Regions from separate parts of the Serratia ureilytica genome, predicted to be linked through region 3. Evidence: predicted binding sites of a transcription regulator. Region 3 holds the regulator's gene; each other region holds the start of a gene.

The links. Region 3 encodes CRP, which controls carbon source genes, mostly activating them, when cyclic AMP is high. Its sites were predicted from a motif close to ATGTGANNNNNNTCACAT; they were not measured.
Region 1: a site for CRP is predicted at 4,418-4,435, ahead of J0X03_RS16115 (ABC-F family ATPase). Genes of this name have one in related genera too.
Region 2: a site for CRP is predicted at 3,781-3,798, ahead of J0X03_RS06605 (YfcZ/YiiS family protein). Genes of this name have one in related genera too.
Region 4: a site for CRP is predicted at 3,722-3,739, ahead of mlc (sugar metabolism global transcriptional regulator Mlc). Genes of this name have one in related genera too.

The regions. Positions count from the first base shown of each region.
Region 1 covers NZ_CP071320.1:3,443,250-3,450,593, forward strand. The annotation lists gene J0X03_RS16100 (DUF924 family protein) at 58-594, opposite strand; gene moeA (molybdopterin molybdotransferase MoeA) at 752-1,990, shown strand; gene moeB (molybdopterin-synthase adenylyltransferase MoeB) at 1,993-2,748, shown strand; gene J0X03_RS16115 (ABC-F family ATPase) at 2,800-4,392, opposite strand; gene J0X03_RS16120 (tautomerase family protein) at 4,532-4,759, opposite strand; gene J0X03_RS16125 (winged helix-turn-helix transcriptional regulator) at 4,823-5,290, shown strand; gene J0X03_RS16130 (hypothetical protein) at 5,349-5,780, shown strand; gene cynR (transcriptional regulator CynR) at 5,704-6,654, opposite strand; gene J0X03_RS16140 (carbonic anhydrase) at 6,766-7,344, shown strand, end outside.
Region 2 covers NZ_CP071320.1:1,415,641-1,422,984, forward strand. The annotation lists gene J0X03_RS06585 (cytochrome c-type biogenesis protein) at 1-87, shown strand, start outside; gene ccmI (c-type cytochrome biogenesis protein CcmI) at 87-1,301, shown strand; gene mlaA (phospholipid-binding lipoprotein MlaA) at 1,330-2,088, shown strand; gene fadL (long-chain fatty acid transporter FadL) at 2,206-3,528, opposite strand; gene J0X03_RS06605 (YfcZ/YiiS family protein) at 3,934-4,230, shown strand; gene fadI (acetyl-CoA C-acyltransferase FadI) at 4,426-5,736, shown strand; gene fadJ (fatty acid oxidation complex subunit alpha FadJ) at 5,736-7,344, shown strand, end outside.
Region 3 covers NZ_CP071320.1:309,848-317,191, forward strand. The annotation lists gene argD (bifunctional acetylornithine/succinyldiaminopimelate transaminase) at 1-132, shown strand, start outside; gene J0X03_RS01400 (YccS/YhfK family putative transporter) at 173-2,251, opposite strand; gene crp (cAMP-activated global transcriptional regulator CRP) at 2,302-2,934, opposite strand; gene J0X03_RS01410 (OsmC family protein) at 3,317-3,724, shown strand; gene J0X03_RS01415 (phosphoribulokinase) at 3,763-4,632, opposite strand; gene J0X03_RS01420 (YheU family protein) at 4,784-5,017, opposite strand; gene J0X03_RS01425 (hydrolase) at 5,014-5,994, opposite strand; gene J0X03_RS01430 (LysE family translocator) at 6,114-6,716, shown strand; gene J0X03_RS01435 (PhzF family phenazine biosynthesis protein) at 6,728-7,344, shown strand, end outside.
Region 4 covers NZ_CP071320.1:2,694,731-2,702,074, forward strand. The annotation lists gene clcB (voltage-gated ClC-type chloride channel ClcB) at 1-644, shown strand, start outside; gene J0X03_RS12490 (helix-turn-helix domain-containing protein) at 641-1,033, opposite strand; gene J0X03_RS12495 (DUF2938 family protein) at 1,103-1,597, shown strand; gene bioD (dethiobiotin synthase) at 1,603-2,268, opposite strand; gene mlc (sugar metabolism global transcriptional regulator Mlc) at 2,413-3,630, opposite strand; gene J0X03_RS12510 (LysR substrate-binding domain-containing protein) at 3,790-4,680, opposite strand; gene J0X03_RS12515 (MFS transporter) at 4,828-6,096, shown strand; gene J0X03_RS12520 (glycoside hydrolase family 10-like protein) at 6,147-7,344, opposite strand, start outside.

The DNA of each region.
Region 1 (7,344 bases), 2.0 Mb from region 3:
ATTATTTCGACGCCCGGCCTGCCGTTTTTTTCCCGGCCGGGCGAAGATACTCCGCGATTAAAAACCGGAACCGGGTTGCTGTAAAAAGGCCTCTTCTTCCGGCGTGCTGATGCGCCCCAATATCGCATTGCGATGCGGGTAACGGCCGAAACGATCGATGATCGCCTTATGACGCAGTTCGAATTCCAGCTGATCGCCGTTATTGAGCTCGGTATACAACACCAGCGCCTGTTGGTGAATCAGCGGCGATTCCGAATGCATGAACGGCAGATAAAGGAAGCCGCGCTGCTCGCGGCTCAGCCGTTCGCACTCGCCGCTGCGGATCGCCTCCTGCGCCAGAATCAACGCCATGCCGTCGCAGGCGAACGACTGCGGCGTGCCGCGGAACAGGTTGCGGCTGAACTGATCGAGCACGATCACCTCCGCCAGCCGCCCTTCGATGGTGTCGCGCCAGTGAGCCAGCTCTCCCGCCGCCGCCGCCCGCCAGATTTCGCCGAAGCGGCTGTGCAGCAGACGATCGAAATCATCGTCCTTTTTGAACCACATCACCGGTTCGATCTCGTCGAACCAGAACTCGATAACCTGTTTATGCATCATGATCCTCCTCTGTTTTACGCAGTTTATACCCGATCGCCCCAGCGCCGCAGTGCGAAAGATGGCGGGCATAACCCGTTCTCCCCCCCGGCGTTCTCTGCCATAATACCCGCACTTTGTCGCTATCATTGCGCACCCTGATTACGGAGTTCCCCTTATGGATCATTGCCATACTTCCGATCTCATCTCCCTGGAGCAAGCGCTGGAAAAAATGCTCGGGCAGATCGCCCCGCTGCAACAGACCGAATCCGTCGCCCTGACCGCCGCCGCCGGCCGCATCACCGCCGCGCCGGTGGTCTCGCCCCTCGACGTGCCGCCGTTCGCCAACTCGGCGATGGACGGCTATGCGGTGCGCCTCGCCGATCTGGCGGCCAATGCGCCGCTGCCGGTCGCCGGGAAAGCCTTCGCCGGCGCGCCGTTCGACGGTGAATGGCCGGCCAACAGCTGCGTGCGCATCATGACCGGCGCGCCGATCCCGGCCGGGGCGGACGCCGTGATCATGCAAGAGCAGGCCGAAGTGAGCGACCAGGGCGTGCGTTTTACCGCCCCGGTAGAAGCCGGCCAGAATATCCGTTTGGCGGGTGAAGACATTCGCCAAGGCGCCAGCGTGTTGCCGGCCGGCGTGAAGCTGGGCGCCGCGCAGCTGCCGCTGCTGGCCTCGCTCGGGGTCGCCGAAGTGCAGGTGATGCGTAAGCTGAAGGTGGCGGTGTTCTCCACCGGCGACGAACTGCAGCCGGTCGGCCAGCCGCTGCAGGCGGGCCAGATCTATGACACCAACCGCTTCGCGGTGCGCCTGATGCTGGAGCAGCTGGGCTGCGACGTGCTCGATCTCGGCATTATCCGCGACGATCGCGATGCGCTGCGCGCCGCCTTCGAACAAGCGGACAGCCAGGCCGACGTAGTGATCAGCAGCGGCGGCGTCTCGGTCGGCGAAGCCGACTACACCAAACAGATGCTCGACGAGCTGGGCCAGGTCAGCTTCTGGAAGCTGGCGATCAAACCCGGCAAACCGTTCGCCTTCGGCAAACTGGGCCACGCCTGGTTCTGCGGCCTGCCGGGCAACCCGGTTTCCGCCGCCCTGACCTTCTACCAACTGGTGCAACCGCTGCTGGCGAAGCTGGCCGGCCACAGCGACTGGCGCCTGCCGCCGCGCTTGCGCGCGCGGGCGCTGACGCCGCTGAAGAAATCGCCGGGCCGCCTCGATTTTCAGCGCGGCGTGTTCAGCAGCAACGCCGCGGGCGAACTGGAGGTGAGCACCACCGGCCACCAGGGCTCGCACGTCTTCAGCTCCTACAGCCAGGGCAACTGTTTCATCGTGCTGGAGCGCGAACGCGGTTCGGTGGCGGCGGGTGAAACGGTGGAGATTGAGCCTTTCAACGCCCTGCTGAGGAGCTGAACATGTTGCCGGAATTGACCGACGCCGAAGCGCTGCGCTACAACCGCCAGATCGTGCTGCGCGGCTTTGACTTCGACGGCCAGGAGAAGCTGAAGGCCGCCCGCGTGCTGATCGCCGGGCTGGGCGGGCTGGGCTGCGCCGCCGCGCCTTATCTGGCGGCAGCCGGGGTCGGCCATCTGGTGCTGGTGGATTTCGACACCGTCTCGCTCTCCAATCTGCAGCGCCAGATCCTGCACCGCGACGATCGCATCGGCCAGAGCAAAGTCGCCTCCGCCAGGCAGGAACTGAGCGCCATCAATCCGCATATCCGCATCGACGCCATCGACGGTCGTCTGGAAGACGATGCGGTTGCAGCAGAGATCGCCGCCTGCGATCTGGTGCTGGACTGCACCGATAATGTGGCGGCGCGCGACGCGCTGAACCGCCTGTGCCACGCGCAGCAGAGGCCGCTGGTTTCCGGCGCGGCGATCCGCATGGAGGGCCAGCTCAGCGTGTTCACCTATCAGCCGGGCGAGCCCTGCTACCGCTGCCTGAGCCGGTTGTTCGGCGACAGCGCCCTCACCTGCGTCGAAGCGGGCGTGATGGCGCCGCTGGTCGGCACTATCGGCACCCTGCAGGCGATGGAAGCCATCAAGCTGTTGGCCGACTATGGTCAACCGCTGCGCGGCAAGCTGTTGATGTTCGATGCAATGAGCATGCAGTTCCGCGAGATGAAACTGCCGAAGGATCCGCACTGCGAGGTGTGCGGCGGGGCATGACGGATAAAAAAAGGGCGGGATAATTCCCGCCCTGATGCGTTACCGCAAGGGTTACACGATGCCCTGGCTGCGCAGATAGTCTTCGTAGTTGCCGGTAAAGTCGATCACCTTGTTCGGGGTGATTTCCAGAATCCGGGTCGCCAGCGAGCTGACGAACTCACGGTCGTGGGAGACGAAGATCAGCGTGCCTTCGTACATCTCCAGCGCCATGTTCAGCGATTCGATGGATTCCATATCCAGGTGGTTGGTCGGTTCGTCCATCACCAGAATATTCGGGCGCTGCATCATCAGCTTGCCGAACAGCATGCGGCCTTTTTCACCACCGGACAGCACCTTCACTTTCTTCTTGATGTCGTCCTGGCTGAACAGCAAACGGCCCAGCACGCTGCGCACCGCCTGCTCGTCGTCTTTTTCCTGCTTCCACTGGCTCATCCAGTCGAACACGGTCAGGGTGTCGTCGAACTCGTATTCGTGATCCTGCGCGTAGTAACCGATACGGGCGTTTTCCGACCATTTCACGGTGCCGCTGTCCGGCTGTGCGTCGCCCACCAGCGTTTTCAGCAGGGTGGTTTTACCGATGCCGTTGGCGCCCAGCACCGCGACCTTCTCGCCCACTTCCACCATCAGGTTCAGCTTGCTGAACAACGGGCCTTCATCGAAGCCCTTGGTGAGCGCTTCCACTTCCAGCGCATTACGGAACAGCTTCTTGTCCTGCTCGAAGCGGATGAACGGGTTCTGGCGGCTGGAGGCTTTCACCTCTTCCAGCTGGATCTTGTCGATCTGGCGAGCGCGCGAGGTGGCCTGCTTGGATTTGGAGGCGTTGGCGCTGAAGCGGCTGACGAACGATTGCAGCTCATTGATCTGCGCCTTCTTCTTGGCGTTGTCCGCCAGCAGACGCTCGCGCGCCTGGGTGGCGGCGGTCATGTATTCGTCGTAGTTGCCCGGGTAAACGCGCAGTTCGCCGTAGTCCAGATCCGCCATGTGGGTGCAGACCATGTTCAGGAAGTGACGGTCGTGCGAGATGATGATCATGGTGCTGTTGCGCTCGTTGAGCACGTTTTCCAGCCAGCGAATGGTGTCGATGTCCAGGTTGTTGGTCGGTTCGTCGAGCAGCAGGATTTCCGGATCGGAGAACAGCGCCTGCGCCAGCAACACGCGCAGCTTCCAGCCCGGCGCGATTTCGCTCATCGGGCCATAGTGCTGCTCAACCGGAATACCCACGCCGAGCAACAGTTCGCCGGCGCGCGCTTCGGCGCTGTAGCCGTCCATTTCGCCGTAGGCCACTTCCAGATCGGCCACTTTATAGCCGTCTTCTTCGCTCATCTCCGCCAATGCGTAGATGCGGTCGCGCTCTTCCTTCACCGCCCACAGTTCGGTGTGGCCCATGATCACGGTATCCAGCACGCTGTACTGCTCAAAGGCGAACTGATCCTGACGCAGTTTACCCAGGCGCTCGTTCGGATCGAGGAACACGTTGCCGCCGCTCGGCGCCAGATCGCCGCCGAGGATTTTCATAAAGGTGGACTTGCCGCAGCCGTTGGCGCCGATCAGGCCGTAACGGTTGCCGCCGCCGAATTTGACAGAGATGTTTTCAAACAACGGCTTACTGCCGAACTGCATGGTGATGTTGTTAGTGCTTAACACAGCGCTCGCTCTTTATACATAGGGAATGTGATTTGGCGCGCATTATGCCACAACGGGGTGCAGAGATCGCGGGAAGTTTCGGTGACATTTTGAGCGGCGCCTACGGCATCCGATCCTTTTCGCAGGCGGCATAGCTGAATTAACGCGGCGGGAACTTCGCGGCAATCATCGCCGCCGTCGGCTGCACGCCGCCCAGGCTCCATTGTTCGGGCGCATGTTCATCGATTCGGACCCAAACCGACTGCCTGAACGCCGGATCGCCTCGCCCTTCTATCTCTACCAGCAGTTCGGTAATGCGGGACAGCAACTCGCTTTTTTGCCGTTCATCCAGCATGCCTTTCACCGTTTGCACATTAACAAATGGCATTATACTCTCCTTGAATATAGATAAGTCTAAAAACAAGACTTAGATTAGCGAAGGAAAATGCCCATGTCAAAATCTCCCGATCTCCCTACCGTTTCTCTTGCCCTGTGCGGGCTGGCGCAGGCCGCGGATCTGCTTGGCGATCGCTGGACGTTACTGATCCTGCGCGAGTCATTCTACGGCGTCCGCCGTTTTGAAGAGCTGCGCGAGAATATCGGTGCTTCACGCCAGGCGTTGAGCAACCGTCTGAATGCCATGGTAGAACAAGAACTGTTGGCCAAACGCGCTTACCGGGAGCCGGGCGAGCGCGAACGACATGAATATGTCTTGACGGACAAGGGGCGCAGCCTGGGGCCTATCCTGGTTGCGCTGATGGCATGGGGCCACCGGCATATTCTGCATGACAGCCCCCACGTTCAACTGGTGGATAAACGCAGCGGGCTGCCGGTGCAGCTGGCATTTATCGATGCGCAGGCGCACGTAGTGCCTGAAGACGCGCTGCAAATGTCGGCCGTTGAGCTCCCCCCGGCCTGACTTACCCATTCTGGTCTACGCTTGATACCAGACTGATTTAGGACAAGGATGCTGAACCATGCCACACCTCTATAACACCGCGCTGCTGATCGGCGCCGCGCTGAGCGCCATCGCCGCCCTGCTGCATATTTGGGTGATCGCCGCCGGGCCGCGCGGCTATCGACTGTGCGGCGCCGGCGATCGCTTCATTAAGGCGGCGGAAGCGGGTAAAAAGTTCCCGGCCGTCGTCACCGCCGGCATCGCGCTGGTGCTGTTTATTTGGGCGCTTTACGCGCTGTCCGGCGCGGGCCTGATCGCGCCGCTGCCGCTGCTACGGCCCGCGCTGTTTATTATCACCTTTATCTACCTGCTACGCGGCGTCGCCGGCCCTTTCGCCCTGCGCGATACCGGCCGCAGCCAACGCTTCATCGTCGTCAGCTCGCTGATTTGCCTCGGCTTCGGGCTGGTGCATCTGCTGGGGATGACGCAGCGCTGGAGTGCGTTGGCGTAACGCCCTGTTCCTGCAAGACGGCGATAAACGCCTGCGCGGCGGCGCTGCGGTAAGCGCCTTGGCGCTGCAGCAATACCGCCTGACGGGCCGGCATGGCGTTGGCCAGCGCCACCTTTTTCAACTGCCGGTTCTCGCGCGCAATCGCGGCCGGCAACAGCGTGGCGAGCTGCCCGCGCCGCACGATCTCGACGATGGCGCCCAGCGCATTGGCCTCCACCGCCACCTGCGGCCGAAACCCCAACTGCGTGCAGTAGCGATCGATAAACTGCCGCGTGGCGAAGTCGCCACTCAACAAGGCCAGCGGCAGATGTCGCCACTCCGCCAGCGTCAGCGGCTGGCGCCGCGCCGCCAGGGGATGTTCAGCGCCGACCATCAGCTCCAGCGTCTCGCTGAACAACACCGAGGCTTCCACCTCCACCGACTGCGCCATCTCAAAGGCAATCCCCAGATCCAGCCGATCCTGCGCCAGCAGCGCCTCGATCCGTTCTTGCGCCATCTCCTCAATGCTCAGCGTAATCCCCGGGTAGCGGCGATAGAACGCATCGATCGTCGGCCCCACCAGATAGGCGGTGAACGTCGGGGTCATCGCCAGCCGCAAATGGCCGCGCGCCAGCGTCGCCACGTCATGGATCGCCCGCGCGCCGGCGTCCAGATCCTGCAGCGCCAGGCGAGCATAGCGCATCCAGGCCTCACCGGCGTCGGTCAGCTGCACCCTTCTGCCGCTGCGATCGAACAGCGGCGCTCCCAGCGCATCCTCCAACTGTTTGATCTGTTGGGAGAGCGTCGGTTGCGAGACGTGCAGCGCTTCGGCGGCGCGGGTGAAATTGCCCTGTTCGGCAACGGCCAGAAAATATCGGATATGTCGCAGCAGCATAGCGCCCCAGCTATTAGTAAAACCTATAGCCAGCATTATAAATGGGTCTTAGACCCTATAGCCAGAAGCGTTCATCATGCCGTCATCGCTTACCCCCCAGGGAGAAAGACAATGAAAGAGGTGATTGAAGGCTTCCTGAAGTTCCAGCGCGAAGCCTTTGTTGAACGCACGGCGCTGTTTCAGCGGCTGGCGACCCGCCAAAACCCGCGCACGCTGTTTATCTCGTGTTCCGACAGCCGCCTGGTGCCGGAGCTGGTCACCCAGCGCGAGCCGGGCGATCTGTTCGTTATCCGCAACGCCGGTAACATCGTGCCGTCTTTCGGCCCCGAACCCGGCGGGGTGACCGCCTCGGTCGAGTACGCCGTCGCCGCGCTGGGCGTGGAAGATATCGTGATCTGCGGCCATTCCGACTGCGGCGCGATGACCGCCATCGCCACCTGCCAGTGTCTGGATCACCTGCCGACGGTCGCCGGCTGGCTGCGTTACGCCGATTCCGCCAAGGCGGTCAATCAGGCTTATCCGCACGCCTGCGACGAAGCGCGGGTCGCGTCGATGGTGCGCGAGAACGTCATCGCCCAGCTCAACAACATCAAAACGCATCCTTCCGTCGCGCTGGCGCTGGATCAGGGCCGCCTGGCGTTGCACGGCTGGGTCTATGACATCGCCAGCGGCGCTATCGAGGCGCTGGAC
Region 2 (7,344 bases), 1.1 Mb from region 3:
GATGCGGCGGTGGACGATGAATTCTCCGAACGGGAACGGCAGCGCCTGGCGGCGTTGTTGCAAGAGACTGACAGGAAGAAACCCTAATGGCTTTTTGGCTGATTATTTGCGTGTTGCTGGCCGGCGCCGCTGCGTTGCTGGTGGTGCCGGCGATGCGCCGCGGCAAGCAGAGCGCCGCTACGCGCGATGTGCTGAACAAGGCGTTCTATCAGGATCGCCTCAGCGAACTGGAGCAGGACGAGCAGCAGGGTGTGGTGGCCGAGCGCCCGGAGCTGGTTAAAGAGCTGCAACAGAACCTGTTGAACGACATCCCCGTCGAACAGGCAGAGCAGGCGAACCCGATCAACCGTTGGGCGTTAGTGCCGGGCGTGCTGTTATTGCTGGCGGTGACCGTTGGCTTTTATCTGAAAACCGGCGGGTTGGCGCAGGTGCTGGATTGGCGTCTGGTGCAGGCGCAAATGCCGGAATTGCGTGAGCGCGTCGCCAATGAGCGCGCCAAACCGCTGAGCATGGAAGAGATCGCTCGCCTCGGGCTGGGGCTGCGCACCGAGCTGCAGCAGGACGATCGCAATATCAATGACTGGATGATGCTGGGGCGCGTCGGCATGGCGTTGAACAACGCCACCACCGCCACGCAGGCGTTTGCTCATGCCTATCAATTGGATCCGAATAGTCTGGAAGTGCGGCTCGGCTATGCCGAGGTCTTGACGCGATCCAACGATCCGGAGGATAACAAGCAGGCGACGCAGCTGTTGCGGCGCATGATCGCGGAAAATCACAGCGATCCGCGGGTGCTCAGCCTGCTGGCGTTTAACGCTTTCGAACAGGGCGATTTCAAACAGGCGATCGGCGCCTGGCAAGTGATGCTGCAGCTGCTGCCGGCCAACGATCCGCGCGCGGAAGTGATAAAGCGCAGTATTGCACAAGCAAAAGCCCAGGCCGGCGGAGAAACTGTTAAACTGAATGTGACTGTTTCACTGTCACCGCAGGCGGCGAAAGCCATGCCGCCGCAGGGGACGCTGGTTATCTCGGTGACCGACGGCGTCAGCCCGGTGCCGGTCGCGGTAAAACAATTGCCGCTGAGCCGTTTTCCGCTGTCTTTCTCTCTGGACGACAGCAACGCCATGATGCCCGAGCGTCTACTCTCGGCACAGCATCAGGTGCAGGTGCGTGTGCGCCTCTCACAGGACGGATTGGCCACGCCGCAGCCGGGGGACTGGTTCGGCGAAAGCTCGCTGCAGACATTCAGCGGCAAAGAGCAGGTTAGCGTTCAGATAAACAAGCAGGTCCCTGAAAAATAAGACCGAACGTGTTTTTATGGAGAAAAATATGAACTTTCGCCTGACTGGGGTGGCATTCGCAGCGGCATTACTGGTGGGCTGTGCCAGCGCGCCAGACAATGAGCCGCAAGGGCGTTCCGATCCTCTGGAAGGATTTAACCGGACGATGTTCGACTTCAACTACAACGTCCTGGATCCTTATATCCTGCGTCCGGTCGCGGTGGCCTGGCGTGACTACGTGCCGATGCCGGCGCGTAACGGCATCAGCAACTTCACCTCCAACCTGGAAGAGCCGGCCAGCATGGTCAACGCCTTCCTGAAGGGCGATCCTTACCGCGGGATGATCCACTTCAACCGTTTCTTCCTGAACACCCTGCTCGGGATGGGCGGCCTGATCGACGTGGCCGGCATGGCCAACCCGAAACTGGCGCGCGAAGAGCCGAACCGTTTCGGCAGCACGTTGGGGCATTACGATGTGGGCTACGGTCCGTACGTGATGCTGCCGGGCTACGGCAGCTTTACCCTGCGTGAAGACGGCGGCGACTTTGCGGATACGCTGTATCCGATGCTGAGCTACCTGACTTTCTGGATGTCGGCGGGCAAATGGGTGGTCGAGGGTATCGAAACTCGCGCTCAACTGCTGGATTCCGACGGCCTGCTGCGCAACTCCTCCGATCCTTATGTCATGGTGCGCGAAGCTTACTTCCAGCGCCACGACTTCATCGCCAACGGCGGTTCGCTCAAGCCGGAAGAGAACCCGAACGCCAAGGCGATTCAGGGCGATCTGGACGAGATCGACTCGCAGTAACCGCCGGCCTTATGCCCATGAAAACCCGCCGTCTGGCGGGTTTTTTTACGCCCGCGGTGAGCGACAGGCAAAGAAAAAGCGCCCCGTGGGGCGCTTTGGCATCCATCTCAAGCGAGATTAGAAGCGGTAGTTGAAGTTGGCGCCGTACAGCCAGGCCTTGCCTTCGGAGGTGAAGGTGTAAGGACCTTCATTGATGGTGACTTTCTGGCCGTGCATGTAGGACACGCCGACGTCAACCGAGGCGTCTTTGTTGAACGCATAGGTAGTACCGGCACTCAGCCAGAAACGGTCCTGATCGGGAATGGAGATCGAACGGTTTTGGGCAGGCACCGGGCTGTCATCGAAGGCGATACCGGTACGGAAGGTCCAGTTATCGTCGTAGAAGTAGGTGGTGCCCAGCGCGATGCGGTAAGCGTCTTTGAAGCCTTCATGCTTCTGGAACAGCGTCTGGCCGTTGTTGCCGGTGGCTTTCAGCTCCTGGAACTGGCTCCAGCTGGTGTAGGCCAGGCTGTAGTGAACGGCCCACTGCGGCGCCACTTTGTTGTAACCGGACAGCTCCCACATTTCAGGCAGGTGCAGGCTCAGAGAACCCGGGATAGTGGTGCCGTTGGTGCCCCATGGCAGGCCTTGAGAGGCCAGCAGCGGGTTGAAGGCAGAAGGCAGGCTGCTCTTGTAATCGCCGTCGAAGTCGATTTTGACTTCAGAGCGATAGGTGAAGCCGTAACGGTTGTTTTCATCCACTTCGTAGAGAATACCGGCGTTCCAGCCGAAGCCCCATTCGTCGCCTTTCAGGTGAGAAATTTGGGTATCTGCCGGGATCTGCGAAACCGGGCCGGCCAACTGTGGCGGCAATTTGCCTGAACCGGCGATCAATTTTGGCAGATCGCCGGCGTAACGCTCGAGTTTAGCCTTGGCGTAGACGGCGTCAAAACCCAGACCGAAGCTGAAGTTTTTGTTCAGGCGATAAGCGCCGCTCAGGTTAAGGTTCAGGGTTTCTAGATCGGTTTTGCCGCCCATGGAGCCCGCCGCATAACCGTTGTTGTATTCGGTCGCCAAACCGAAGTTGCTGGTGACCGAGCCGCCTACGGCGAATTGCTCGTTAATCGGGTGAACATAATGCAGGTTCGGCACCCAGGCGGTCGGCGCGATGTTTTTCGCATCCAGACTGGCGCGGGAAGGCGAGGTACCGGAAATATCGACGTCCGGATCGATGAAGACTGCGCCGAAAGAGAGTTCCGGGCGGGTATACATCATCAGCAACGCCGGGTTGCGGCTTGCGGAGGCCGCCGTATCCGCCATGGCGCCTTCGCCAGAATACGAACGTCCTAAACCAGCTGATGAGAACTCATTCAGCTGGAATCCTGCGGCAGACACGTTTGAAGAAATAATTGCCACTGCAGCTGCGAGAGCTGATTTAGTCAATAGGTTTTTCTGGCTCATGACCAAAACCTCATTATGTGTTTATTATTTAAACTATTGTTACACGAAGTAACAAGGAGCGCGGGATTGTAGGGTCCGTTATCGTTCAGACAAATCAGACCAGTGGCTGAAGTATAGGTCTGACCTGTGAAAATGTTGCAAGTTTGTTTTTGAAATATTTCCACTCTGATATCAAAAAAGAGATCTGCTTAACAAAAAGACAGTGGTAAATAACAAAATTCTTACCATTTCTTAGCAGGCGCTCATTTTTATTTGTGATTTCCATCACTTAAAACACCCAGTAAAAGTAAGTGCTAGTGATTGCCGGCTTGGGAGCGTAAAATACCCACAGAATTTTGTGGCTTTGCGCCGGTGAATAAAACGGCAATTTGGGCTGATAACAGAGGCCCTTGAGGAGAACCAATCATGTCAGATGCAATTAATAAATGCAGCGCCCAGGAAACCGCCGCGTGTTGCTGCGTGGATGTCGGCACCGTGATGGATAACACCGATTGCACCGCATCCTACAGCCAGGTGTTCAGCAATCAACAAGATGCGGAGGCGATGCTGGCGGCCCTGAGCGAAAAGGCGCGCGCGGTCGAATCCGATCCTTGTGACATCAGCAGTAGCATTAAACCGGTTGACGGTGGCGTGCAGTTGGAGGCCGATTTCACCTTCGCCTGCCAGGCGGAAACCCTGATCTTCCAGCTCGGCCTGCGTTAATCCCCGCTTTACCCCCGGCGCCGCCTGCTGCGCGCCGGGGATTTCCTTCCCCGTGCCGCCCCGATAGAAAGTGCGCCTGCTCGCAGTTTTGATCTCTGCCGGTTTGCCAAATGTAACCGTTTGGTTAACAATGACCTCATCAGGTCAGACCTCTTTCTGCCCATTGCGCTGACGTTATTTTCTTCAGGAGCATTTATGAGTAAGGCACTGCCGTTGGTGACCCGTCATGGTGACCGCATTGCGATTGTGAATGGACTGCGTACCCCCTTTGCCAAACAGGCGACTGCCTATCACGGCATTCCGGCGGTGGATTTAGGGAAAACGGCGGTGAGCGAGCTGTTGGCGCGCAGCGGTATCGATCCGCAGCTTATCGAACAGCTGGTGTTCGGCCAGGTGGTGCAAATGCCCGAGGCGCCGAACATCGCGCGTGAGATCGTGCTCGGCACCGGCATGAGCGTCCATACCGACGCCTACAGCGTGTCGCGCGCCTGCGCCACCAGCTTCCAGGCGATCGCTAACGTGGCGGAGAGCATCATGGCCGGCAGCATCAGCGTCGGCATCGCCGGCGGGGCGGATTCGTCTTCCGTCTTGCCGATCGGCGTCAGCAAGGCGCTGGCACGCACGCTGGTGGACGTCAACAAGGCGCGCACGCTGTCGCAGCGTCTCAAACTGTTCAGCCGGCTGAAATTCCGCGATCTGATGCCGGTGCCGCCGGCGGTGGCGGAGTATTCCACCGGCTTGCGCATGGGCGATACCGCCGAACAGATGGCGAAAAGCCACGGCATCACCCGTGAAGCGCAGGATGCGCTGGCGCACCGTTCGCATGAGCTGGCGGCCAGGGCCTGGCAGGAGGGGTGGCTGCGCGATGAGGTGATGACCGCCTACGTGCCGCCGTACCGCGCACAGCTTTCTGAAGACAACAACATCCGCAAAGACTCCAGCCTGGCTTCCTACGCCAAGCTGAAACCGGCGTTCGATCGCAAGCACGGCAGCGTCACTGCGGCCAACAGCACGCCGTTGACCGACGGTGCGGCGGCGGTACTGATGATGAGCGAATCGCGCGCCAAAGAGCTGGGGCTGCAGCCGCTCGGCTATCTGCGCAGTTTCGCCTTTGCCGCCATCGACGTGTGGGAAGACATGCTGCTGGGGCCCTCCTACGCCACGCCGCTGGCGCTGGATCGCGCCGGCATCGGCCTGGCCGATCTGACGCTCATCGACATGCATGAAGCCTTCGCCGCGCAAACGCTGGCCAACCTGAAGATGTTCGCCAGCGAAGCGTTCGCCCGCGAGAAGCTTGGCCGCAGCCAGGCAATCGGCGAAGTGGACATGGACAAATTCAACGTATTGGGCGGTTCTATCGCCTATGGTCACCCGTTCGCCGCCACCGGCGCGCGCATGATTACCCAGACGCTGCGTGAGCTGAAACGCCGCGGCGGCGGGCTGGGCCTGACCACCGCCTGCGCCGCCGGCGGGTTAGGGGCCGCGATGATCGTGGAGGTGGAATGATGAGCGTCGAAAACGCATTGCACGAGCAGCGCGCCAAACCGTCGGCCTTTCAACTGACGATCCGCCCCGACAACATCGGGGTGATCACCATCGACGTGCCGGGCGACAAGGTCAATACGCTCAAGGCCGAGTTCGTCGAACAGGTTAACGACGTGCTGATCCGCGCGCAGCAGCATACTGCGCTGGAAGGGCTGGTGATCGTTTCCGGCAAGCCGGACTCGTTTATCGCCGGCGCTGATATCACCATGATCGCCGCCTGCACCAGCGCCAAAGAGGCGGAAACGCTGGCCAAGAAAGGGCAGAGCACGCTGGCGCAGATCGCCGCCTTCCCGGTACCGGTGGTGGCGGCCATCCACGGCGCCTGCCTGGGCGGCGGGCTGGAATTAGCGCTGGCCTGCCACGGCCGCGTCTGTTCGCTGGATGACAAAACCGCGCTCGGTCTGCCGGAAGTGCAGCTGGGCCTGCTGCCGGGCTCCGGTGGCACTCAGCGCCTGCCGCGCCTGATAGGCGCCGCCAAGGCGCTGGACATGATCCTGACCGGCAAGCACATTCGCGCCCGCCAGGCGTTGCGCATGGGGCTGGTGGACGACGCCGTGCCGCAATCGATTTTGCTGCAGACCGCCATCGAGCGGGTGAAACAGGGCTGGAAGCATCAGCGCGAGCTGCCGTGGCAGGATCGTCTGCTCAACGGCCCGCTGGGCAGAAATCTGCTGTTCAGCATCGTGCGCAAGAAAACGTTGGCGAAAACGCACGGCAACTACCCGGCGGCGGAGCGCATCATTCAGGTGGTGCGCACCGGGCTGGATCACGGCAGCGCCAGCGGCTATGAAGCCGAAGCGCGCGCCTTTGGCGAGCTGGCGATGACGCCGCAATCGGCGGCGTTGCGCAGCCTGTTCTTCGCTTCCACCGCGCTGAAAAAAGAGCGGGGCGGCGATGCTCAGCCGCGCGCCTTGCATCGCGTCGGCATTCTCGGCGGCGGCCTGATGGGTGGCGGCATCGCCTGCGTCACCGCCACGCGCGGCGGTTTGCCGGTTCGCATCAAAGACATCAATGAAACTGGCATCAATCATGCGCTGAAATACAGTTGGGACGTGCTCGGCAAGCGGGTGCGCAGCAAGCGCATGCGCCCGGCGGAACGGCAAAAACAGATGATGCTGATCTCCGGCTCTACCGATTACACCGGCTTCGAGCAGGTGGATATCGTGGTCGAGGCGGTGTTTGAGGATCTGGCGCTGAAGCAGAAGATGGTGGCCGAGGTCGAAGCGAACTGCGCGCCGCATACCGTGTTCGCCTCCAATACTTCCTCGCTGCCTATCGGTCAAATCGCCGAACAGGCCCAGCGGCCGCAGCAGGTGATCGGTCTGCACTACTTCAGCCCGGTGGACAAAATGCCGCTGGTGGAAGTGATCCCGCACGCTGGCACAAGCGAAGAGACTATCGCGACCACCGTGGCGCTGGCGCACAAGCAGGGCAAGACCGCCATCGTGGTGGGCGACAGCGCCGGTTTTTATGTCAACCGCATCCTGGCGCCGTACATCAACGAAGCGGCGCGCTGCCTGCTGGAAGGCGAGCCCATTGAATCGCTGGACAAAGCGCTGGTGGACTTCG
Region 3 (7,344 bases):
CGTGGGTTGATGATCCTCAATGCCGGGCCGAACGTGATCCGTTTCGCGCCGTCGCTGGTGGTGGAGCTGCAGGATATCGAGGCCGGCATGGCGCTGTTCGAGCTGGCGGTGCAGGATGTGATCAACGCCTGAAGCCCGCGCGGCATATAACGGGGCGCGGCATGCCGCGCCCTTATTGATCGCGCAGTTTGCGCTTGAGCCAGATGCCGTGGTGCGGGCGCTGGCGCCAGGCCAGCGACGAAATGGTGTGCATCACGCTCAGGTGCGACAAAATGCGCCGCAGATGGCGCTCCATCTCGGTAACGGGCATGTCCGGATGCAGATCCGGCGGCTGCATGATGCCGCTGTTGCCGCTGCTCGGGCCGTCGTATTCCAACCGCTGCTGGCAGCTTTGCAGCGCGATTTCACAGGTCTGCAGATACTCTTCCGCCAGTTTCGGCGTCAGCATGTAGTGCTCGCGTGCCAGAATGGTCATGGCGTTCAGGTGTTCGACGATGAACTGGCTGTGAGTGACCCACAGCCGCATGTCCGCCAGATAGTTTGACGCGAACCCCGGCTCTTGCATCGCCTGATTGAGCGAGGTGAACAGCGCGTTGTGTGCCTGGTTGACCTGCATGCGGGTATAGGCCAACGCGGTGGCGTCCGGTTCCGGTTGCTTCAGCATCAGCCGCAGCGCGGCTTGATCGTTCTCCAGCGCCTGATGGGCATTCTTGCGCAGCAGCCCGCTTTGCCACTGCGGCCACAGCCAAATGGTGCCGCCGAACGCCAGCACGCAGCCGATCAGCGTATCGATCAGGCGCGGTACCAGAAAATGCGAGCCGTTCAGCGCCAGCAGCTGCAGGGTGTAAACCGCCGTGACCGTAAAGCCAATCACCGACAGCCCGTAGTTCTTGCGCGAAACCAGGTAGGCCAGCAGCGTGATCACCAGCATGATGCTCAGCGTTTCTCCCTCCGGCAACTGCAGCTGCAGCAGCCCGGCTGCCAGCAATAGCCCGGCAATCGTGCCCAGCGCACGGTGCTGAATACGCACCCGGGTGGCGTTATACCCGTTTTGGCTCACCAGCATGATGGTGAGCAGGATCCAGTAAGGCTTCGGCAGGTTGAATACCGCACCCAGGCTGCTGCCGACCGCCAGCGTTACGCCCAGCCGCGCGGCGTTGCGCAGGGCGGTGGATTTGAACGACAGATAGCTGACCAGCGCCGGCCAAAACGGCAGGCGGTGCTGGCCGGGCATCAGGTCGCGGCGGTACAGCGGATGCTGGGTGCGCAGCAGGCGGGCGATGCGGCTGAAGTGGTAATAACAAAACTGGCCGACCGGATTATCGGGATGCTGCGCCGCCATTTTTTCCAGCGCCGCCAGCTCGTGGGTCATGGAGAAGCGCTTCGAATATTGATGATAGAGAATATCGTGCGCCACCACGCGCAGCCGGCCGGCGATCACCTGAGCATTGCGGCGAATGATCGCTTCGGCCTGGCTCTGCTCCACCAGTTTTTGCACCTCTTCCGGCAGATGCAGGCTGACGGTGATGTGCTCCTGCAGGTCCATCGCCACCTGAAAGGCGCGCTGCAGGCGCTTTTGCTCGAGATTGTTGGCGTGCGGCAGGAAATTAAGCTGTTGGTACAACAGGCTGATCAGGTCCATCACCTTTTGCTGGCGCACCAGCAGCGGCGGCAGCGCGGTCTGCGGATCGGTGTGCTGGGTCAGCAGCGAGTATTTGGCTTCGAAATAGTCCGCCAGTTCCAGATAGAGCTGGCTCAGCGTCTCGCGCATCGGCTGCTCTTTCCACAGCTTGAACCAGAACCAGGTGAATAAGCCATACCAGGCGGTGCCGATCGCGTACAGCAGCGGCGCCTGCCAGATAGGCACCGTGCCGGCCGTGCTGAGGGCGAAGATGGCGGCCACCAGCGCCGCCGGCAACAGCCGGGCGTGCAGCGGGCTGATTTCGCCGGTGACGCCGAGCAGCAGCGCCAGGCCCAGCATCAGCGCCGGCAGCGGCACGTGCCACAGCAGGGCCTGTTGCAGCAGCACGCTGCTGAAGGCGAACAGCGAACCGCCGACGATCAGTCGTTTAAAGAAGCGCTTATGCGGCGTATCCAGCCCGGCGATATTGCAGCAGGCGGGCACGAGGGAGAACATCAGGCCGAGCTGCAGCTGGCCTATCAGCAGGCCGAACAGCACCGGCAGGCACAACACCAGCGTTTGTCGCAGTGCGTAGTTGATTTCCGGGTGGTAGATCAGGCGGCGCCACATGGCAGAGAGCAGACAAAAAAACGGCGCAGACTGCGCCGTTTTTTCAGGGATTAACGGGTGCCGTAGACGACAATGGTTTTGCCGTGGGCGGAAATCAGGTTTTGATCTTCCAGCATTTTCAGAATACGGCCAACGGTTTCACGCGAGCAGCCGACGATCTGGCCGATCTCCTGACGGGTGATCTTGATCTGCATGCCGTCCGGGTGAGTCATGGCGTCGGGTTGCTTCGCCAGATTCAGCAGGGTTTGCGCGATGCGGCCGGTAACGTCCAGGAAGGCGAGGTTGCCCACTTTTTCGGAGGTGACCTGCAGGCGGCTCGCCATTTGGGCGGACAGACGCATCAGGATGTCCGGGTTCACCTGGATCAGCTGGCGGAATTTCTTGTAGGAAATTTCGGCCACTTCACAGGCGGTTTTCGCGCGAACCCAGGCGCTGCGCTCCTGGCCTTCTTCGAACAATCCGAGCTCGCCGATGAAATCCCCCTGGTTGAGGTAGGACAGGATCATCTCTTTACCTTCTTCATCCTTGATCAGCACCGCGACGGAGCCTTTCACGATGTAGTAAAGCGTTTCGGCCTTTTCACCTTGGTGAATCAGCGTACTCTTCGATGGATATTTGTGGATATGGCAATGAGACAGGAACCATTCGAGAGTAGGGTCTGTTTGCGGTTTGCCGAGAACCATTCGCTGTTATCCTCTGTTGTTATCGCTGCCTTGTGTCACAGGGGTCAGAGTTCCCTGTAAAACCCGCCTGTAGCCGCAGTTATGAGCGAGGGCTACCGGCAAGTTTTGAGGCGTGTCATAAAAATACGCTGTCGCTCTAGCATATTAACTTGCCGTAAGCGCTGCAAGCTACATTCTGTTAACATACCGGTAAAGGAGCCTTTCTCTGGGCGTTTCCCTGAAATTCAGTGTCCCGGAAAGATTTATTGCGGCTCTGTTTGTAGCACAGAGTAAGGCGGGTGTCTCGTGTTGTCTCGCTTCAGCATGATTAGCATCAGGTTACGTTGCCTGTTTCTATGCGAAAGCGTACTCTGATTTTAAGAAATCAACCGGAGTGACGAGAATGCAGGCAAGAGTTAAGTGGGTGGAAGGGTTAACGTTTTTGGGTGAATCGGCCTCCGGCCACCAGGTGCTGATGGACGGCAACGCCGGCGATAAAGCGCCCAGCCCGATGGAAATGGTGCTGATGTCGGTGGGCGGCTGCAGCGCGATCGACGTGGTGTCCATCCTGCAAAAAGGGCGCAACGACGTGCGCGACTGCGAGGTGAAGCTGACCTCCGAGCGCCGTGCAGAAGCCCCGCGGTTGTTCACCCATATCAACCTGCACTTCATCGTCACCGGCCAGGATCTGACCGACAAAATCGTAGAGCGAGCGGTGAACCTGTCGGCGGAGAAGTACTGCTCGGTGGCGCTGATGCTCAACAAGGCCGCCACGGTGACCCACAGCTTCGAGATCCGCCAGCCGGCGTAATCGAGACGGAGCGCGGCCCGCCGCCGCGCTCAACGCGTTTATTCGATCTTCTTGCCTTCCAGCAGCCGCTGCACCAGCGGCGCCATGATCAGCTCCATCGCCAGCCCCATCTTGCCGCCCGGCACCACTAACGTATTGATGTGCGAGATAAACGAGCCCTGCAGCATCGCCAGCAAATAGGGGAAGTCAATCTGATCCAGCCCGCGGAAGTGGATCACCACGAAGCTTTCATCCAGTGAGGGAATGGCTTTGGCGGCGAACGGGTTGGAAGTATCCACCGTCGGTACGCGCTGGAAGTTGATGTGGGTGCGCGAGAACTGCGGCGTGATGTAGTTGATGTAGTCTTCCATCGAACGCACCACCGAGTCCATCACCGCCTCGCGGGAGTGGCCGCGTTCGCCGGTATCGCGGATCAGCTTCTGTATCCACTCCAGGTTGACGATCGGCACCACGCCGACCAGCAGATCGACGTGGCTAGCCACGTCATGGTGTTCGGTGACCACACCGCCGTGCAGCCCCTCGTAGAACAGCACGTCGGTCGGCGCCGGCAGCGGCTCCCACGGGGTGAAGGTGCCCGGCACCTGATTGTAGGGTACCGCTTCGTCGTAGGTGTGCAGGTACTTGCGCGAACGGCCGGTGCCATTTTTGCCGTACTCGATAAAGCTCTGCTGCAGCAGACCGAAGTCGTTGGCCTCGGGGCCGAAATAGCTGATGTGTCTGCCCAGATCGCGCGCCTTGCGGATCGCCGCGTCCATTTCCGGCCGGGTGTAGCGGTGGAAGCTGTCGCCCTCCAGCTCGGCGGCGCGAATGTTGAGCTGTTGGAAGATTTTGCGGAACGCCACGCTGGTGGTGGTGGTGCCGGCGCCGCTGGAACCGGTCACCGCGATAACGGGATGTTTGGCAGACATGGTGGTTGTCACTCCGTGTTGAATGCGCCGGCGTCAGGGGATTATTGTGGCTCTTGTTGACGCTCTCTATGTCAGGAAAAAATGGCGCGCGCTGGTTTGCAATGTCCCATTGTTACCTGATTTTTTCCGTCAGTCATAGAACCGGGCGCCACTAAATTTCTTCCTGCCCGGCGCGGATCTGACCGCGCGGCATGATGTTGACGCTCTCATGCAGTTCCGACCACACCAGCACCACCTCGCCGTTTTTCAGCTGGCGGCGCACGTCCTCCACCTTCTGCTCCAGCGATCGTTCGTGCTCGCCGTAATCGGTGCCTTCACGCAGCACAAAGGATTCGATCAGGCTGTTCAGGGTGTCGGTTGCCAGTTCTTGCCAGGGAATGATCACGTCGGGATGTCCAGAGAAGGGGAAAGCCAGGCCGGAATGCGATGCTCCAGCCACATGTGCGGTTTTTTCAGCGTGCCGCCGACAAAGCCGACGTGGCCGCCGAACTCGGTCAGCTGATATTCGATATTGCGCGGCAGGCCGGCGACGTCGGGGATCACCTCATGGGTCATGAAGGGATCGTCCTTCGCATGGATGATCAGCAGCGGCGTTTGGATCGCCGGCAACAGCGGCAGGGCGCTGCAGCGGCGATAATAATCGGTGGCGTCGCTGAAGCCGTGAATGCGCGAGGTGATGGCGTCGTCGAATTCGCGGATGCGCCGCAACCCGTTCAGCTGTGACAGCTTGAGCGGCAGGGTGTCCGGGTAGTGCAACAGCTTGCGGGTGGCGTTTTGTTTCAGCTGCCCCAACAGGTAGCGCTGATAGACGCGGGAGAAACCTTGCTCCATGCGATAGGCGCAGGGCTCCAGCATCAGCGGCGCCGAGACCACCACCGCCGCCTGCAGCAGGCTGTCGGCGCCTTGCTGCGCCAGATAACAGGCCAGCATGTTGCCGCCGAGCGAAACGCCTACTGCCGCGGTTGGCACCTCGCCGTAGCTGTCGTGCAGCCAGCGCAGGAAGAAACGCGCGTCTTCGGTTTCGCCGGAGTGGTAGATGCGCTGTTTGCGGTTGGGCACGCCGCTGCAGCCGCGAAAGTGCATCACCACCCCGAGCCAGCCACGTTCGCGCCAGGCGTTGAGCAGGCCATGCGCGTAGGGGCTGTAGAAGCTGCCCTCCAGACCGTGGAACAGCACCGCGCGCGGTTTATCGCGCGCCTGCGCCGGATCCTCGCTCCAGGCGAGATCGACGAAATCGCCGTCGGGCAATTCCAGCCGTTGCCAATGCGGTTTCAATAACACGCGGCGGCGCACCAGCCGCGGCAACAGCGTTTGCAGGTGCGGGTTACTGGCCCCGGTCAGGGGGCGAAAGACGTCATGCATAGGCGGAGTAAAAATGTTGTTGGCGACTATTGTGAGATCCCAGGCGCACTGTTAGCTTCAATACCAATAACTGACAATGATACTGCAAAAAAGCGCCTTGGGTGAGGAGCACCCGTGCCATGGAACCGAGTTTATTCCTTTCGATGCTGGGCTTCCTGTGGGTCGCCGCCATCACGCCTGGCCCCAATAACCTGCTGCTGACCACCTCCGGCGCTCATTTCGGCTTTATGCGTTCGCTGTGGCTGATGATCGGCATCATGCTCGGCATGCAAAGCATTTTGCTGCTGGTGGCCTTCGGCGTCGGCAGCCTGATCCTGGTTTACCCGTCGCTGCACCTGATCCTGAAAATCCTCGGCAGTTTGTACCTGCTGTGGCTGGCGTGGAAAGTCGCCACCGCCGCCTATGAAAAGCTGGAAACCGACGTGGCGCCGCCGCAGCCGGTGCGGCTGTATCAGGGCTGGCTGTTGCAGTTCCTCAACCCGAAAGCCTGGCTGATGGCGCTGGGCGCGGTGGCGAGCTTCAGTCTGGCGGGCGATAAGTACAACGGTTCCATTGCGGCGATCGCGCTGGGCATTTTGGCGGTCAACATCGTCGCCGGCGTTATCTGGCTGGCGTTCGGCACGGTGATCGGCCGCCTGCTGCGCAGCAAAAAGGCCTGGATTATCTTCAACGTTTCCATGGGGCTGCTGACTGCAGCCTGTGTATTACTGATTTGGCATTAAGGAGCGGAACGATGGCGGAAAACTATTATCACGTGGTCGCCTTTACCGGTGAGGGGCTGCGCGGCAACCCGGCCGGGGTCTGCCTGCTGACGCAGCCACTGCCGACGGAGCGGCTGCAGGCGATCGCCAACGAGATCGGCCTGCCGGAGACCAGCTTTGTCTGGGATGACGGCGACATGACCGCCATTCGCTGGTTTACCCCGGAGCGTGAGGTCGATCTTTGCGGCCATGGCACGCTGGCGGCGGCGCATGTGATGTTCAGCGCGGTTAACCCGGCGCTGAAGGATATTCGCTTCAGATCGGCCGGCGGCGAGCTGTTCGTCAAGCGCGATGAGCGGGATGGGGAGCGGCTGGTGCTTGATTTCCCCGCCAGGCCGCCGCAGAAAGTCGCCGAACCGGCGGGCCTCGCGGCGCTGCTGGGCGTGCAGCCGCAGGAAGTGTGGCAGGCGAAAGCGCTGCTGGCGGTGGTGGAAAATGAGGCGCAGGTGCGCGCGCTGCGCCCGGACATCCCGGCGCTGATCGCATTGGCCGGCCGCGCGGTGATCGTCACCGCGCCGGGTGACACCGTGGACTTCGTTTCGCGCTATTTCACGCTCGACGGCGGCGAGGATCCGGTGACCGGTTCCGC
Region 4 (7,344 bases), 2.4 Mb from region 3:
TCTACCTGGTGACGCCGCTCGCCGCCCCCTTGCCGACGCAATACCTGCTGATGGCGCTGGTCGGCGTGGTGGCCGGCGCCGGCGGGCCGCTGTTTTTGTGGTTGATGACCGCCAGCGGTCGCGCCTTCCGATCGCTGCGCCTGAAGCCGCCATTGCAGCTGGCGTTGGGCGGCCTGATCGTCGGGCTGCTTTCGCTGCTGTTTCCGCAAGTGTGGGGCAATGGCTACAGCGTGGTGCAGGCGCTGCTGATCGCGCCGCCGGGGGTGTTGCTGCTGGGCGCGATCCTGGTGTGTAAACTGTTGGCAATCCTCGCCAGCAGCGGCTCGGGCGCGCCCGGCGGGGTCTTCACCCCGACGCTGTTCGTCGGCGCCGCGCTCGGATCGATAATCGGTCAGCTGTTCGGCCTGTGGCCGGGCATGGATGCGGCGGTGCCGCTGCTGCTGGCGCTGACCGGCATGGCCACCCTGCTGGCCGCCACCACCCATGCGCCGATCATGGCGGCGCTGATGGTGTTTGAAATGACCGGCGAATACGCGCTGCTGCCCGGCATTCTGCTCGCCTGCGTGATCGCCACCACCGTGTCGCGCGGCCTGCGGCCGATCTCGGTGTACCACACGGCGCCGCTGCCCAAACGCGAGGTTTAGAACTCACCCTGCTGCAATATTTTCCTGAACTGCGGGCACTGCAGGTGCTCAGGTTCAGGGCAATCAACCATGTGCCGCAGCCCGTCGCGCACCTGTATCAGGCGCTGGATATGGCGATCCAACTCATCCGCCCGCGCAGCCAGCAACACGCGATCGAGCGCGATTTTGCCCCGTTCGTCAAACAAGGCGCTCATCTCATCCAACGTAAAACCGGCCAGGCGCGCGAGGGCGATCAACCGCAGTTGATCGAGCACCCCGGCGGCGTATTGACGGCGCAAACCGTGGCGGCCTATCGACGCGATCAGCCCCTTTTTCTCGTAATGCCGCAGCGCAGAAGGCGCGACTCCGCTCAGGCGCGCCACCGCGCCGATATCCAGTTCTTTTGCCATTGACTTGAAGCCGGCTTTAAGTTGCACACTGTGCGCACCTTATCACGTCACTGAGCCAAGGACACCCCTATGACCCCCGATTTGTTATTGCGCATTCTGTTAACCGGCGCCGGCGCCACCCTCTGCATGGATTTGTGGGCGTTGCTGCTGAAGCGGCGCTTCGGCATCCCTTCCCTCGATTACGCGCTGGTGGGCCGCTGGTTTCTCGGCATGTTCGACGGCCGCTGGTTTCACGCCACCATCGTCACGGCGCCGCCGCGCCAGGGTGAGAGAAAAATCGGCTGGATACTGCACTACGCCATCGGCTTGGCGTTCGCCTTTATCCCGCTCGGTTTGGCGGGCATCGAGTGGTATGCGGCGCCGGAACCGCGCATCGCGCTGTTGAGCGGCTGGCTGAGCCTGGCGGCGCCGTTTCTGGTGATGCAGCCCGCGCTGGGCTTTGGCGTGGCGGCGGCGAAAACCGCCAATCCGCGCAGAGCGCGGCTCCTCAGCCTGCTCACCCACACGGTGTATGGGCTGGGCCTGCTGATCGCCGCCCGGTTGTTGGCGACGTTCTGCGCCTGAATGGGCTACAGCAACGTGGAAATATCGAGGTAGTGCGCCAGTTCGCGCTGCTCCGCGCGCGGCAGATACGGAATTTCACCCAGCAGCGGCGCGGAAATGCGCTGCTGCAGCGCCGTGATGGTTTCGGCATAGTGTGCCAACCCCGGATTGATGCGGTTGGCCACCCAGCCCAGCAGCGGCAAGCCGTCGTTGATGATCGACTGCGCGGTCAGCAGCGCGTGGCTGACGCAGCCCAGCTTGATGCCCACCACCAACACCACCGGCAGTTGCTCCTGCACCACCCATTCGGCGTACGGCCGCAGATCGTTCATCAGCACGCGCCAGCCGCCGCTGCCCTCTACCACCACCGTATCGGCTTTGGCGGACAGATCGCGCAGGCCGCTGCTCATCAGGCCGTAGTTGATGTCCTCGGTGGCATGCGCATGAAACACCTCATCCAGACAGGTGATGGGATTGATCTCCTCATAGCACAGCGGCAAGGTGGAAGATGCCTGCAACACCAAAGCGTCTTTATTGCGGATGCCCTCGCTGGTTTCCTGGCAGCGCGCGGCGATCGGCTTGTAGCCCGCGACCGAGCGGCCATCGGCGGCCAGCGCCTGCATCAACCCGCGGGAAACCACGGTTTTACCGACGTCGGTATCCGTGCCTGTCACAAATAAACGCTTCAACATGAATAAAATGCCCCAGAATGCCCCGTTAACAATGTATCGCCGCACCGGCGGCGAAGAAGTCTTGCGGAAAAATTCTAGGGGATGCTGCCACGTAGGGGCTTGAGGTAGCTCAATCTTTTGCGGGATTAATAAGAAGTTCTGATGTTAGCCTTGCAGCAGCTGCACCAGCAATGAACCATTGTACAGCGCCTCTTTCACCAGCGCCGCGCCGGGCATGGTGCCCTGATTGAAGAACTGCGTGGATTCAACCTTGACCTGCTCGCTGTAGGCCGGCAGCGCCTGCTGGCGAATGCAGGAGGCGATGGCCGGGTGCAGGATCTCCGCCGCGCGGTTGAGCGGCGAACCCACCAGGATCTTCTCCGGATTGAACAGGTTGACCATGATAGCCAGAATGCGCCCCACGCTGTGGCCGACGCCGAGGATGATGTCCCGCGCCAGTTGATCGCCCGCCAGCGCGGCGTCGCACAGCGATTCAACGGTCAGCGGCGCGCCGTGCAGGCTGGAGCTCATCGAGCCGCTCAGCCGCTGCTGGGCGATCTCCAGCATGTTCTCGATGCTGGCCACGGTCTCGAGGCAGCCGTGGTTGCCGCAGTAACAGCGTTTGCCGTAAGGATCGACCTGGGTGTGGCCGATCTCCACCACGCTGTGGCTGCCGGCATGCAGCACGTGGCCGCCGGTGATCACGCCGGCGCCGACGTTGTGGTCGATCACCACCTGAATCACGTTCTGGCTGCCGCGCGAGGCGCCGTACAACGCCTCGGCCATGGTCCAGGCGCTGATGTCGTGTTGCAAATAGACGGGCAGACCGGTCCGGGTTTCCAGCGCCGGGCCGAGCGGCATCTCCAGCACGTCGTAAAACGGCATGCGGTGCACCACGCCGGACTGCACGTCGATAATACCCGGCAGCGTAATGGCGATCGCCGTCAACCGTTCCAGCTTGCTTTGGTGGCGAATAAAGAATTGATCGACTTCGGTCAGGATGCGTTTCAGCAGCGGTTCGGGATCTTCGGCCGCCAGCGGCAGCAGCTCTTCCACCACCAGTTTGCTGCTCAGATCGCGCAGCGCCAGCGTGATGCTGCCGCGGCTGATGCGGGCGGACAGGTAGTGCCAGGCCTCGGTGTCCAGCACCAGCCCCACCGCCGGGCGGCCCCGGCTGCCGATTTCCTGGTACTCGGTTTCCTTGACCAGATGGGCTTCCAGCAGTTCGCGCACGATCTTGGTGATGCTGGCGGGCGCCAGCTGTGCGCGTTTTGACAGTTCGATGCGCGAAATCGGGCCCAGTTGATCGATTAGCCGATAAACCGCCCCCGCATTGGTCTGTTTGATTTGATCAATATGCCCAGGCTGCCCAACCGCAATCACAAACCGGCTCCTACTATTTTTCGCGCTTCTAAATAAAGACTAGGGGTTATGGTGGGGCTTTTGTCATACAGCGTCAACTATTTGATTCGTTATGTGATTTGCTGCACAAATTCCTCGCAATTTCAGCGCGAATTGATTTTTATTTGCCCAATCTCAACGTCATTTCAGCATCAACGCCATCAGCGCCTGCGCCGCAGCGGTCAGCGGCCGTCGGCGGTGATGCACCAGCCACACTTCGGTCGTGGCGTCCGGCTCCGCCAGCGGCAAATAACGCACGCCGTCCACCCGCACCCGGGCGAAAGACGCCGGCAGAATCGAGACCCCCAATCCGGCGGAGACCAAACCGATGATGGTCATCGCCTCCCCCACTTCCTGAGTGATATACGGGGTAATGCCGGCCTTGCCGAGCAGCAGCAGAATTTCGTCATACAGCGCCGTGCCCACTTCGCGCGAGAAGAACACGAACGGCTCCTGCGCCAGGTGTTGAAAACGCAGCGCGCCGCCGGGCGTTTCCGCCAGCGGATGCCCCTCCGGCACCACCGCCACCAGCGGTTCGCGCAGCAGCAGCTGATAGTGCAGCGCTTCCGGCAGCCGCGTGTTGCGCATCACCCCCAGATCCAGCTCACCGTTCAGCAGCGGTTCGATCTGCTGTTTGGTGTTGATTTCGCGCATCTTGATGTGCACCTGCGGAGAATGCTGACGGAAAGCGCGCAGGCTGCGCGCCACCACGCCGATAAAGGGCGCGGAAGAGGTAAAGCCGATGGTCATTTCCCCCAGTTCGCCGCGATCCAGGCGCGCCGCCTTTTCCGCCGCGCGGCCGACCTGATCGAGCACCTGATAGGCTTCTTTGAGGAACATCTCCCCGGCCTGCGTCAAGCTGACGTTGCGGTTGTTGCGCGCCAGCAGCCGCGCGCCGACCATGTCCTCCAGCGCCTGGATTTGCTGGCTGAGCGGCGGCTGGGAGATACGCAGCCGCTCCGCGGCGCGGCCAAAATGCAGCTCTTCCGCCACGGCGATAAAGTAACGCAGGTGTCTCAACTCGATATTCATATTTAAAAAGTCTTAATTGTAATTATTAATATATTAGACAAAAAAATCGCCGCTCCCTATCATTTTGTTATCTGCAAAGTGTCTGTTTATCTCCCCGAAGTTCGGTAAGGAAACGCTGTGACAACCCCTGTGCGTTCTGCGGCCGTGATGCCGTCGACGCTGGCCGCCAACGATGACGCGGCCGCTGCGCCAAAAGTAAAACGCTCCACCCTCAACAACAAACTCCCCTATATCGAACGCGGCACGCCGCAGTTTATGCGCGTAACGCTGGCGCTGTTTTCCGCCGGGCTGGCGACCTTCGCGTTGCTTTACTGCGTGCAGCCGATCCTGCCGGTGCTGTCGCAAGATTTCGGCGTCTCGCCGGCCGAAAGCAGCCTGTCGCTCTCGGTCTCTACCGGCCTGCTGGCGATCGGCCTGATGTTCACCGGGCCGCTGTCCGACGCCATCGGCCGTAAGTCGGTGATGGTGGTGGCGCTGTTGCTGGCGGCAGTCTGCACGCTGATTTGCGCCTTTATGACCAGCTGGCACGGCATTTTGCTGATGCGCGCGTTGATCGGCCTGTCGCTGAGCGGCGTGGCGGCGGTCGGCATGACCTATCTCAGCGAAGAGATCCATCCCAGCTTCGTCGCCTTCTCGATGGGGTTGTACATCAGCGGCAATTCGATCGGCGGCATGAGCGGCCGCCTGGTGACCGGGGTGTTGACCGACTTCTTCTCCTGGCGCGTCTCACTCGGGGTCATCGGTCTGTTCGCCCTCGCCGCCGCCTTCATGTTCTGGCGCATTCTGCCAGCTTCGCGGCATTTTCGCGCCAGCTCACTGCGCCCCCGCACGCTGCTGATCAACTTCAAACTGCATTGGCACGATAAGGGGCTGCCGCTGCTGTTCGCGGAAGGCTTTCTGCTGATGGGCAGCTTCGTCACCCTGTTCAACTACATCGGTTATCGCCTGCTGGCGGATCCTTATCATCTGAGCCAGGCGATCGTCGGCCTGCTGTCGGTGGTCTACCTCACCGGTTCCTACAGCTCGCCCAAGGCCGGCGCGCTCACCTCGCGCTTCGGGCGCGGCCCGGTGCTGCTGGCGTCGATCGTGATTATGCTGATCGGGATTCTGATTACCGCGTTGCCGCAGGTGCCGGCGATCTTTATCGGCATGATGCTGTTCACCGCCGGTTTCTTCGCCGCCCACTCGGTGGCCAGCAGCTGGATCGGCCGCCGTGCGCGCCGCGCCAAAGGCCAGGCGTCGTCGCTGTATCTGTTCTGTTATTACGTCGGCTCAAGCGTGGCCGGGACCCTCGGCGGCGTGTTCTGGCACAGTTTCGGCTGGAATGGCGTGGCGGCGTTCATCAGCCTGATGCTGTTGCTGGCGCTGCTGGTGGTGCATTACCTGAAGCGCCTGCCGGAAGCGGCGCGCCTGTGAATAAAAAAGCCGCGGTGGAATACCGCGGCTCGCTATGCCAATGCCGGTGATTATTGACCGGTTTTCCAGCGGGTGCGCAGGTACTCCACGGCCTTATCCGTTTGCGGCTCGGTCAGATAACGTTGCCGGAACAGGATGGTTCCCCCCATCCCAGGCAAGCTCTCGTTGAGATCCAACTGCCTTTTCAGCTCGGGAACGCCGCCGTCGACGGTCCATGCCGGTTCGCTCGCCGATGGCGTGCCTACTTTATACAGCGCCACCCCGGCATAAAGCCGAACCGGCGTGTCTTTCACCACCTCGGCCCACCAGTTGGCCAGCACGTCGTAGCGAACTATTTCACGATCGAAGGGCCAGTACAGCTGCGGTGCGATGTAGTCGAGCAGCCCCAGTTTGACCCACTGGCGCGTATCGGCATAGGCCGCATCGTACGATGGCGCGCCGGCCTGAGTCGCCGAGCCGGCGGGATCGTCCGCTTTGTTTCGCCAGACGCCCGCCGGGCTGACGCCAAACGCGACAGCGGGCTTTAGCGCCCTGACGGTGGCTGAAACCTGTTTTATCAATTGCAGCGTATTGTCTCTTCGCCAACTGGCCTTGTCTGCAAACCCTTTGCCGTATTCGCGATACGTCTTTTCATCATCCAGCGGCGATTGCGGCGTCTCATAATAGAAATAATCGTCAAATTGAATGCCGTCGACGTCATAGTTTTTGACGACTTCAGCCACCACGCCGGTGATCCAGTTGCGCACATCGGGTAAGCCAGGATCGAGCGCAAAGCGGTCGTTGGCCGTACGTATCCAGTCGGGATGCAGCACATAGACGCTGGCCGGCGGAGACTGCAGCGTTTGATTAAGGGCATCAATCGTTTGCTGCCGGGTATTCATGGAAACCCGATAAGGATTCAGCCAGGCGTGCACTTTGATGCCGCGCCGGTGCGCTTCTTTCAGCATAAAGGCCAGCGGATCGTAACCCGGATCCTGGCCCACGGTGCCGGTCAATACCTCCGACCAGGGCAAGATGTCAGAACGCCACAGGGCCGTTCCGTCCGGTTTAACCTGAAAATACACCGTGTTAATCCCGGTTTTCACCATGTCGTCCAGTGCGTCCGTCAGCGCCTGTTGCTGCAGGCGAATTCGCTCTGGCGCGGTTTCCGCTTTCAGGGAGGCCGCCGGCGGCCAGTCCAGCCCCATGACGGTGGCCAGCCAGATGCCCCGCATCGGTGTGACCGGCGGTGCAGGCTGCGGAGGCTTT